Regions from separate parts of the Streptomyces lunalinharesii genome, predicted to be linked through region 3. Evidence: riboswitches for the same ligand, from Rfam matches in the RefSeq annotation. Region 3 holds a riboswitch; each other region holds the start of a gene.
The links. A riboswitch is a leader RNA that binds a small molecule or an ion and turns the genes downstream of it on or off. The one in region 3 is predicted to bind cobalamin.
Positions count from the first base shown of each region.

Region 1: linked by a shared signal. The riboswitch ahead of cobN (cobaltochelatase subunit CobN) and the one ahead of nicT (Nickel transporter NicT) in region 3 are both predicted to bind cobalamin.
Region 2: linked by a shared signal. The riboswitch ahead of ABD385_RS13800 (ribonucleoside-diphosphate reductase subunit alpha) and the one ahead of nicT (Nickel transporter NicT) in region 3 are both predicted to bind cobalamin.

Region 1 is NZ_BAAARK010000005.1:112,584-115,854, reverse strand. Features, by position in the region: gene cobG (precorrin-3B synthase) at 1-1,225, opposite strand, end outside; cobalamin riboswitch at 1,311-1,460, shown strand; gene cobN (cobaltochelatase subunit CobN) at 1,495-3,271, shown strand, end outside.
Region 2 is NZ_BAAARK010000007.1:115,111-118,381, forward strand. Features, by position in the region: gene mctP (monocarboxylate uptake permease MctP) at 1-1, shown strand, start outside; gene ABD385_RS13790 (Uma2 family endonuclease) at 87-674, opposite strand; gene ABD385_RS13795 (GNAT family N-acetyltransferase) at 810-1,313, shown strand; cobalamin riboswitch at 1,438-1,590, shown strand; gene ABD385_RS13800 (ribonucleoside-diphosphate reductase subunit alpha) at 1,754-3,271, shown strand, end outside.
Region 3 is NZ_BAAARK010000006.1:307,077-310,347, reverse strand. Features, by position in the region: gene ABD385_RS12785 (PepSY-associated TM helix domain-containing protein) at 1-831, shown strand, start outside; gene ABD385_RS12780 (DUF5134 domain-containing protein) at 828-1,478, shown strand; cobalamin riboswitch at 1,864-2,056, shown strand; gene nicT (Nickel transporter NicT) at 2,090-3,208, shown strand.

The sequences.
Region 1 (3,271 bases), on a different contig from region 3:
CAGGCGCACCCGAACCGTCCGCCGGAACCGTTCCGCCCCCGGCGAGCACGCCCGCCGCATCGCTCCGCACGTCGGTACGGGACTTGGCGCAGCCGGGCAGGCCGGTGCAGGCCGTCACCCGGCGCCAGGGGGATGCCGGGTCGGTGATCAGGCCGGCGGCGCCGAGTTCGCGCAGCCGCCGGGACGCCGCCGCGCAGGCCAGGCCGGGGACGACGATGCCGCGCCACGGCGTGAGGCGCAGTGCGCCGGCGCCGTCCTCGGCGGCGATCCCGGTCAGCAGCCGCCACTGGGCCGCGGTCAGCCGGCCGAGCGGCGCCAGGACCGCCAGCGCCCGGCGACCGTCGGGCCCCTCGACCGGGCCGGGGGCGGTGGCGTCGGCGAAGGGCGCGGCCGGCCCCGGGGCCAGGGCGTCCCAACGCTCCACGTGCTCCGCGGCGATGCCCGCGGCCCGCAGCGCACGCTGCACCTCCTGGGCGGTCAGCGGTCGTGCGGCGGGCAGCTCACGGATACGCCAGGCGCCGCCGCCGCGCTCCGCGGCGGCGGTCAGGAAGACCTCGGCGGCTATCAGGGCCGCCCGCGGGACGTCGTCCGCCGCGATCCGCAGCGCCGCCCGGTCGTCGCCGACCCGGAGCAGCGCTCCCCACCCGGACGCGGCGCCCGGCGCGTACCCGGCGGCCGGCGGGTCCTGCCGGCCGGATTCTGCGAGCAAGGTCACATCGCCGCCCAGGCCGGCCACGTCGCCCCGACCGTCGTCGAGGACGAACAGGAAGCGGCCCGAAAGTCCCGTCGCGGCGTCGCTCGCGCAGAGCAGCGCGTCCAGGCTCCGGGCCCACAACCGCACGTCGGCGGGGGTGTGCCGGTCCAGTCCGGCCAGCGGAGAGGCCAGCACGTTGCGGATCCGCTCATGGCGTACGGAGGGCAGCAGCCCGGCGTCGGCGAGGAGGTCGGCGAGGTGCCGGCCACAGTCGTCGGGCAGGCCGCGCAGTTCGACGTTGCCGCGGGAGGTGAGCGAGAGGTGCCCGTCGCCGAGGCGTTCCGCGGCGTCCGCCAGAGCCGTGGCCTGGCGGACCGTCAAGTCCCCGGCGGGAAGCCGCACTCGGGCCAGGTTCCCGTCGGCTGCGGAGTGCAGCCGCAGCGCTCCCGGGCAGGCGTCACCGCGGTCCCGAACGGGCGGTTCGGCCCGGTCGGGGCGTGGTGCAGGGGAGGGCGGCATGGCGGCGAGCATACCTACGTCGGTTTCGCCCGGAACCGTGGCGAGGGGGCGTGGAGGGCGGCTCCGAAAGGCCCGCTCCCGCGGTCCGGCCGCAGCCCTTACTATGCAGGTCGGCGGGTCGGCTGACCCGCCGGACGCCAGCGACGGCGCCAAGGGAGGAAGCCCGGTGAGAATCCGGCGCGGTCCCGCCACTGTGAACCCGGCCACCGCCGGGTGAGCCAGGAACTCCCGCCGTCCATACGACCACCCGGGGCGTGGACACCCCGAGGAAGGGCTGCGCCGTGATCCTGCTGCTGTCGACGTCCGACACCGATCTGCTCAGCGCACGGGCGGCCACCGGCCCCGTGCCGTACCGGCTCGCCAACCCCGCCCGACTCGACGTCGCCGAACTCCCCGGACTTCTCGAGGGCACCGACCTCGTCGTCGTCCGGCTGCTCGGCGGCATCCGCGCCTGGCAGGACGGCCTGGACGTGCTGCTGGCCGCGGACCAGCACCGCCCGGTCGTCGTGCTCACCGGCGAACAGGCCCCCGACGCCCAGCTCATGGAGGCGTCCACGGTTCCGGTCGGCATCGCGGCCGAGGCGCACGCCTACCTCGCGCACGGCGGTCCGGCCAACCTCTCCCAGCTGGCCTGCTTCCTCAGCGACACCGTCCTGCTCAGCGGCCACGGCTTCGAGCCGCCCGCGGCCGCCCCGTCCTGGGGCCCGCTGGAGCGTCCGGCGTCGGAGGCGGCCGGCCCGACCGTGGCGGTGCTCTACTACCGCGCCCACCACATGAGCGGCAACACCCGCTTCATCCACGACCTGTGCGACCAGGTCGAGCGCGCCGGCGGCCGTTCGCTGCCGCTGTACGTCGCGTCGCTGCGGGCCCCCGAGCCGGAGCTGATCGAGGAGCTGCGCGCCGCCGACGTCATCGTCACCACCGTGCTGGCCGCGGGCGGCACCAAGCCCGCCGAAGCCTCCGCGGGCGGCGACGACGAGTCCTGGGACGCGGGTGCGCTGACCGCCCTGGACGTGCCGATCCTGCAGGCGCTCTGCCTGACCGGGGCGCGCGCGGCCTGGGAGGAGAACGACGAGGGCGTCTCCCCGCTCGACGCCGCCTCGCAGATCGCCGTGCCGGAGTTCGACGGGCGCCTGATCACCGTGCCGTTCTCGTTCAAGGAGATCGACGAGGACGGGCTGCCGGTGTACGTCGCCGACGCCGAGCGCGCCGCCCGGGTCGCCGGCATCGCCGTCCGGCACGCCCGGCTGCGCCACATCCCGGCCGCCGAGAAGCGGCTGGCGCTGGTGCTGTCGGCGTACCCCACCAAGCACTCCCGGATCGGCAACGCGGTCGGTCTGGACACCCCGGCGAGCGCCGTCGCGCTGCTGCGCCGCCTTCAGGCCGAGGGCTACGACTTCGGCACCGAGCCGGTGCCCGGCCTCGCGTCCGGCGACGGCGACGAGTTGATCTACGCCCTCATCGAGGCCGGCGGCCACGACCAGGAGTGGCTGACCGAGGAGCAGTTGGCCCGCAACCCGGTCCGCATCCCGGCCGCCGACTACCGCCGCTGGTACGCCACGCTGCCGCAGGAGCTGCGGGAGTCGGTGGAGGAGCACTGGGGCCCGCCGCCGGGCGAGATGTTCCTCGACCGCAGCCGCAACCCCGAGGGCGACATCGTGCTGGCCGCCCTGCGCCGCGGCAACCTGCTGATACTGATCCAGCCGCCGCGCGGCTTCGGCGAGAACCCGATCGCGATCTACCACGACCCCGATCTGCCGCCCTCGCACCACTACTTGGCGGCCTACCGCTGGATCGCCGCCCCCACCGCCGACGGCGGGTTCGGCGCCGACGCCATGGTTCACCTCGGCAAGCACGGCAACCTGGAGTGGCTGCCCGGCAAGAACGCCGGCCTCTCCGCCGCCTGCGGTCCGGACGCGGCGCTCGGCGACCTGCCGCTCGTCTACCCGTTCCTGGTCAACGACCCGGGCGAGGGCACCCAGGCCAAGCGGCGGGTGCATGCCACGCTCGTCGACCACCTGGTGCCGCCGATGGCCCGCGCGGACTCCTACGGTGACA
Region 2 (3,271 bases), on a different contig from region 3:
AGCATCGTCAGCCACGGAGGAGGGCCGTCGCGTTCACCGGGAACGCGGCGGCCCTCACCCGTGTGCGGCGCGGTGGCCGCGGAAGGTCACTTCACCCAGTCCTTGAGCGCTTCGGTTTCGAGTGTGATGCCGACGGGGTCCGGGAGATGGAGCGGCTTGCCGTACGGCACGGTGTGGATGTTCTCGTAACGGCCGTCGTCGGGCTCGCTGTAGAGCGTCACCTCGCAGGCTTCGCGGTCGATCAACAGGTAGAGAGGGATGCCGGTCTCCGCGTACGCGCGAGGCTTCTCCACCCGGTCGCGCGTGCCCGAGTCAGAGTCGTACGAAGTGACCTCAACGACCATCAGCACCGGTTCGGGATCGGCCCATTCACCCTGGCCGACGAAGGCGCCACTAGGCGCGAGCACACCGTCCGGGCGGGCCCTGCCGCCGCGATACGCCTGCACTTTCAGTCCCTGGTCCGGATAGAGCCACAGTTCAGGGCGCGCCTGGATGCAGAGCCGCGTCAGCCATTCGATGATCCGACCGTGGTCCCCGTCCGGCACAGCCCTGCTCCTGATTTTCCCGTCGATGAACTCCAACCGAGCGCCTTTTTCCAGGCGGGCGAGTATCCGGGCGACCTCTTCAAAATGCTCGGTCTCCATGATGTGCAGCGGGCTGGCGAGCGCGGTCATGAGGGCTTCTCCCTTCTTTCAACGGACGGAGCAGGGAACGTGGAACCGACGATAGTGGACACCACCGACAGTCACTTCGTGATCACCATCAGCGAAACTCCCCACCGGCCGCCCGGTCGTCGGCACACTGCCTCCATGGACATCACCATCAGGCCCGTCCGCCCGGCGGAGTACGAGGCGGTCGGCGACTTAGTGACCGAGGTGTACCTGGCCGACGGGCTGTTGGCCGGCGGGGCGGACGATCCGTACGCGGCGGTACTGCGGGCGGTGGCGCACCGGGCGGAGCACGCCGAGGTGCTGGTGGCCGCGGGCGGGGCGGACGGGGCGGTGCTGGGGGCGGTGACGTTCGCGCCGCACGGGAGCCCGTACGCGGAGTTGGCCGGGCCCGGGGAGGGCGAGTTCCGGATGCTGGCGGTGCGGGGCGAGGGGCGCGGGCACGGCGTCGGGGCGGCGCTGGTGCGGGCGTGCCTGGCGCGCGCCCGGGAGTCGGGGCTGCGCGCGATGGTGCTGTCGAGCCAGCCGCAGCTGCTGCCGGCGCACCGGCTCTACCGCCGGCTGGGGTTCGCGCGGGCGGCGCAGCGGGACTGGATTCCGGTGCCCGGGGTGACGCTGTGGGCGTTCGCCCGAGAGCTGTGCTGAGGGCCGTGGAACGCCTTCACGACCGCGTTCCGGCGGGGTCCGGGCGGCCCCGCCCTTCGCATACCTGCGGGAATGGTATGCCGGAGCGACACAAGATGTGGGGGTGCATGCGGGGAGCAGCACAAGATGTATGCTCTTCCTCGCTGTCGCCGCAGGGGAATCCGGTGCAAATCCGGGACTGTCCCGCAACGGTGTGAGAGCGCGTTCCACGGCCCGTTCCCAAGGGTTCGGCGGTGCGCTCCCGAGTCCGAGGACCTGCCGACGGCACGTCCGCACCGCCATCGGTGCGGCGTCGATACGTCCGGGCCCCGAGGGATGGGCTGATGGACGCCGCGCGGCCGACCCGCGCACCCCGGTCACCGCGGGGTGTCGCCCTGCCCGCGCGGCTGCCGTCGCACCGCCGTCCCTCCCGGCCCCCGCCGAGTGAGGGAGAGCATCAGGTGACCATCGCGCCAACGGAGCCCGCGTCAGACGCCGAGGTCGTGCAGTCCGCGGTGGCCGCACCTCCCGCGCACGAGGACGGACCGGGCGTCGCCCTGCTGCGGACGCTGACCGAGCTGACCGCCGACCTGACCGCGACCGACCCCGGCAAGGTGGCCGCCGCCGCGCTGCGCGGCCGGCACCCCGGCTCCGACGAAGCGGAACTGCGCGCGCTGGCGACCGAGGCCGCGGCCGGACTGATCGCCGACGAGCCGCAGTACTCCCGGCTCGCGGCGCGCCTGCTCACCCTCGCCATCGCCGAGGAGGCCGCCGGCCAGGGCGCCACCTCCTTCGCGACCTCGATCGCGGTCGGCCACCAGGAGGGCCTGATCGCCGACGTCACCGCGGAGTTCGTGCGCGGCCACGCGGTGCAGCTGGACGCGCTGGTGGACGGGGCCCTGGAGGCCGGCGCCGACGACCGGTTCGGGTACTTCGGGCTGCGCACCCTGCAGTCGCGCTACCTGCTGCGGCACCCCATCACCCGCAAGGTCATCGAGACGCCCCAGCACTTCCTGCTGCGGGTGGCCTGCGGCCTCGCCGAGGACGATTCGCTGCGGGCGCTGGCGGACGTCGCCGAGCTGTACCGGCTGACCAGCACGCTGTCCTACCTGCCGTCCTCCCCCACGCTCTTCAACTCCGGCACCCGGCACCCGCAGATGTCCTCCTGCTACCTGCTGGACTCCCCGCTGGACGAGCTGGACTCCATCTACGACCGCTACCACCAGGTGGCCCGGCTCTCCAAGCACGCCGGTGGGATCGGTCTGTCGTACTCCCGGATCCGTGCCCGCGGTTCGCTGATCCGCGGCACCAACGGGCACTCCAACGGCATCGTGCCGTTCCTGCGCACCCTGGACGCGTCGGTGGCCGCGGTCAACCAGGGCGGCCGCCGCAAGGGCGCGGCCTGCGTCTACCTGGAGACCTGGCACGCCGACATCGAGGAGTTCCTGGAGCTGCGGGACAACACCGGCGAGGAGGCCCGCCGGACCCACAACCTCAACATCGCGCACTGGATCCCGGACGAGTTCATGCGCCGGGTCGAGACGGACGCCGACTGGTCGCTGTTCTCCCCGTCCGACGTGCCCGAGTTCGTCGACCTGTGGGGCGCGGAGTTCGACGCCGCCTACCGGGCCGCGGAGGCCGCGGGCAAGGCCCTCAAGCAGGTGCCCGCCCGGGTGCTGTACTCCCGGATGATGCGCACCCTGGCGCAGACCGGCAACGGCTGGATGACGTTCAAGGACGCCGCCAACCGCACCGCCAACCAGACCGCGGAGCCCGGCCGGGTCGTGCACTCCTCCAACCTGTGCACGGAGATCCTGGAGGTCACCGACGACGGCGAGACCGCGGTCTGCAACCTCGGGTCGGTCAACCTCGCCGCGCACCTGGGCACGGACGGCGAGATGGACTGGGAGCGGCTGGACGCCACCGTCCGCACCGCCGTGACCTTCCTCGACCGGGTCGTGGACATCAACTTCTACCCG
Region 3 (3,271 bases):
TGGCTCGGGGCGCCCCGCACCCGGCAGCGGCTGCGCCGGGTTCTGCTGCCGCGCGGTGGTGCCAAGGGGCGGCGCCGCACGCTGTCCTGGCACGGGGTGGTCGGCCTGTGGGCCTCGATCGGCCTGCTGGGCCTGTCCGCCACCGGCATGACCTGGTCGCAGCACGCCGGAGCCAGCATCGGCGCGCTCCAGGACGCGCTCGGCGGCAGCACCCCGGCCGTGTCCACGGCCCATCCGTCGGGCGGCCACGGCACGCACGCGACCACCGGCGCGAAGGACGTCGGCATCGACGCGGTGGCCGCCGCCGCGCACGACGCCGGGTTGCGGGGACTGCTCGTCATCACACCGCCCACCGCAAGCGGATCGGCGTACGTCGTCAAGGAGAACACCCGTTCCTGGCCGGAGCGTCAGGACTCGGTGGCCGTCGATCCCGCCACGGGCGAGGTGACCGCGAAACTGAAGTTCGCCGACTACCCCGTCCTGGCCAAGCTGACCCGCTGGGGCATCGACGCCCACATGGGTCTGCTGTTCGGCCTGGCCAACCAGATCGCCCTGGCCCTGCTCGCCGTCGGCCTGATCGCCATGGTCCTCTGGGGGTACCGGATGTGGTGGCTGCGCCGGCCCACCCGCTCGGGCGGTCCCTCCTTCGGGCGGGCACCCGCGCGCGGTGCCTGGCGCCGGATACCCGGAGCGGTCCTGGCGCCGGCCGTGGTCGTGATCGCCGTGGTCGGCTACTTCCTCCCGCTGTTCGGACTGCCCCTACTGGCCTTCCTCATCGTGGACTTGACGGTCGATGCCGTGCGTCGGCGACGCCTCGGGGCGGCCGCGTGATCGCCGCGACCGGCTTGCGCTGGCTGCTCAGCGCGCTCTTCGCCCTCCCCGCGCTCTACGGCCTGTGGTCGGGCCTGGCCCCCGGCAAGCCCGCAACCCACCGGGTGGACCACCTGCTGCACGCCGCCATGGGACTGGCGATGATCGCGATGGTGTGGCCGTGGGGCATGGACCTGCCGGCGGGGCCGCAAGTCGTGCTCTTCGTCGCGGGTGCCCTGTGGTTCGCCGGCGCGGCCCTGTTCCGCGCCGACGCCTCGCACCGGGCGAAGGCGTCCTTGGCCGCCCTGCCGCACGTCGTGATGATGGGCGCGATGGCGTGGATGGTCGCCGCGATGGACCCCTCCGGCATGACGGCCACCGGGGGTGGGGGAGCCATGGCCGACATGCCCGGAATGGACATGTCGGCATCCGTCGGCGCCGCGACGATGCACCTCACCGGCACGGGCCAGCGCCTGGCCGCCGTTCTGCTCGCCGTAGTCCTGGCGGTAGTGGCCCTGCGCTGGTTGGCCCATGCCTTCGACGTGGCGCGATCCGGCCGCGCGGACGGTTCGGAGGCGGCCGTACGCCACGTCGGCGGTGCGCTCGATCCGGCCTGCCATGCGGCCATGGGCCTGGGCATGGCGGTGATGTTCGCCCTCATGGCGTGACCGGGCGACGACCCGGTGGAACGCAGGGCGGCAGGGCGGCAGGGCGGCAGACGGTAGGACGGACCGCGAGGCGGCAGGACGGCCGGGCGGCACGGCGGCAGTGGAGCGCAGGCGACGGCTGCCCCCCGCCCCGTCCCGGTCTCCTCCCCGCCACGCTGCCGGACCAGCCGGACCAGCCGGACCAGCCGGAGTCCGGACGTCGGCGCGGAGGTCCCCTTGAACTGGCCTCCCCGACCGCCTCGTTGAGCGATATGCGCACTTCGACCACTTCGTGAGTCGTGAGGTGCACAGCTGGCTCAAAGGTGCGCCCTCTTGTGCGCGCACGCGCCCCCTGGTTGCACAGCTTACGCAACTGCGCAAGGTTGTCGAGGGGCGATTACCGGCCTACCGTTTTTGCCGCCGTGGTGTTCGGGAAGACCGGTGCGGAACCGGAGCGGCCCTCGCCACTGTGATCGGGAAGTCCTCTTACCACTCCCGCCCAGAACGGCGGGCGCCACTGGGCATCACGTGCCCGGGAAGGCGGGTGCGCGGACGCTTGACCCGTAAGCCAGGAGACCGGCCACGGCACCGCATGACGACCCATCCACGAGGTGCTGGAGAGGCTGCCTGATATGCCCCTGCTGGAAAACTCCCCGAAGCCGCACTCCGCCGGATCCACCCTCCCGCCGCATTGGCAGCGCTCGGACTGGATACGCACGGGGGTCCTGTTCGCGGCGATCGCCGCCCTGCACGTGGTGGCCTTCGCCATCCTGGTCACCCTGGTCGCGCCGCACCACTACACCGTCGGCAAGCAGGTCTTCGGCGTCGGACTCGGCATCACCGCATACACGTTGGGCATGCGGCACGCGTTCGACGCGGACCACATCGCCGCCATCGACAACACCACCCGCAAACTCATGGCCGACGGCCAACGCCCCATCTCCGTGGGCTTCTGGTTCGCCCTCGGTCACTCCTCCCTCGTACTGGCACTGGCCGGTCTCATCGCCGCCGGCGCGAAGGTCGCCGGCACCCTCGTCGACGAGAACTCAGGCACCCGCTTCACCCTCGGCGTCATCGGCACCAGCCTCTCGGGCACGTTCCTGTACCTCATCGCCGCCCTCAACCTGGTTGCACTGGCCGGCATCCACCGGGTCTTCAAGGCCATGCGCGCCGGGCAGTTCGACGAGCACGAGTTGGAGAAGCACCTCGCCAACCGCGGGTTCATGAACCGGATCCTGGGCCGCCTGACCAGGTCCATCAAGCGCCCCGGGCAGATGTACCCGGTCGGCGTGCTGTTCGGCCTGGGATTCGACACCGCCACTGAGGTGGCCTTGATGGTCATGGCCGGATCCGGCGCCGCCGCGGGCCTGCCCTGGTACGCGATCCTCTGCCTGCCCCTGCTGTTCGCGGCGGGAATGAGCCTGTTCGACACCCTCGACGGCACCTTCATGAACTTCGCCTACAACTGGGCCTTCGCCAACCCCGTGCGCAAGGTCTACTACAACCTCACCATCACCGGGCTGTCCATCGCGGTCGCCTTCGTCATCGGCACCATCGAACTCGTCGGCGTCCTGCACGACGACCTCGGCTGGCGGGACGGCGTCACCGACTGGGTCTCCGCCCTCGACCTCAACAACGTCGGCTACTTCATCGTCGGCCTGTTCGTCGTCGTCTGGGCCTGCGCCCTGACCTACTGGCGCCTGGCCAAGGTCGAACACCGCTGGAGCGCCAAGTCCACCGGAACGAACTGAACACCACGGCAGGCACCTGGCTCCTGCATCGGGCTCCGGCAGTGCGTCCGGGGCCCGATGCGG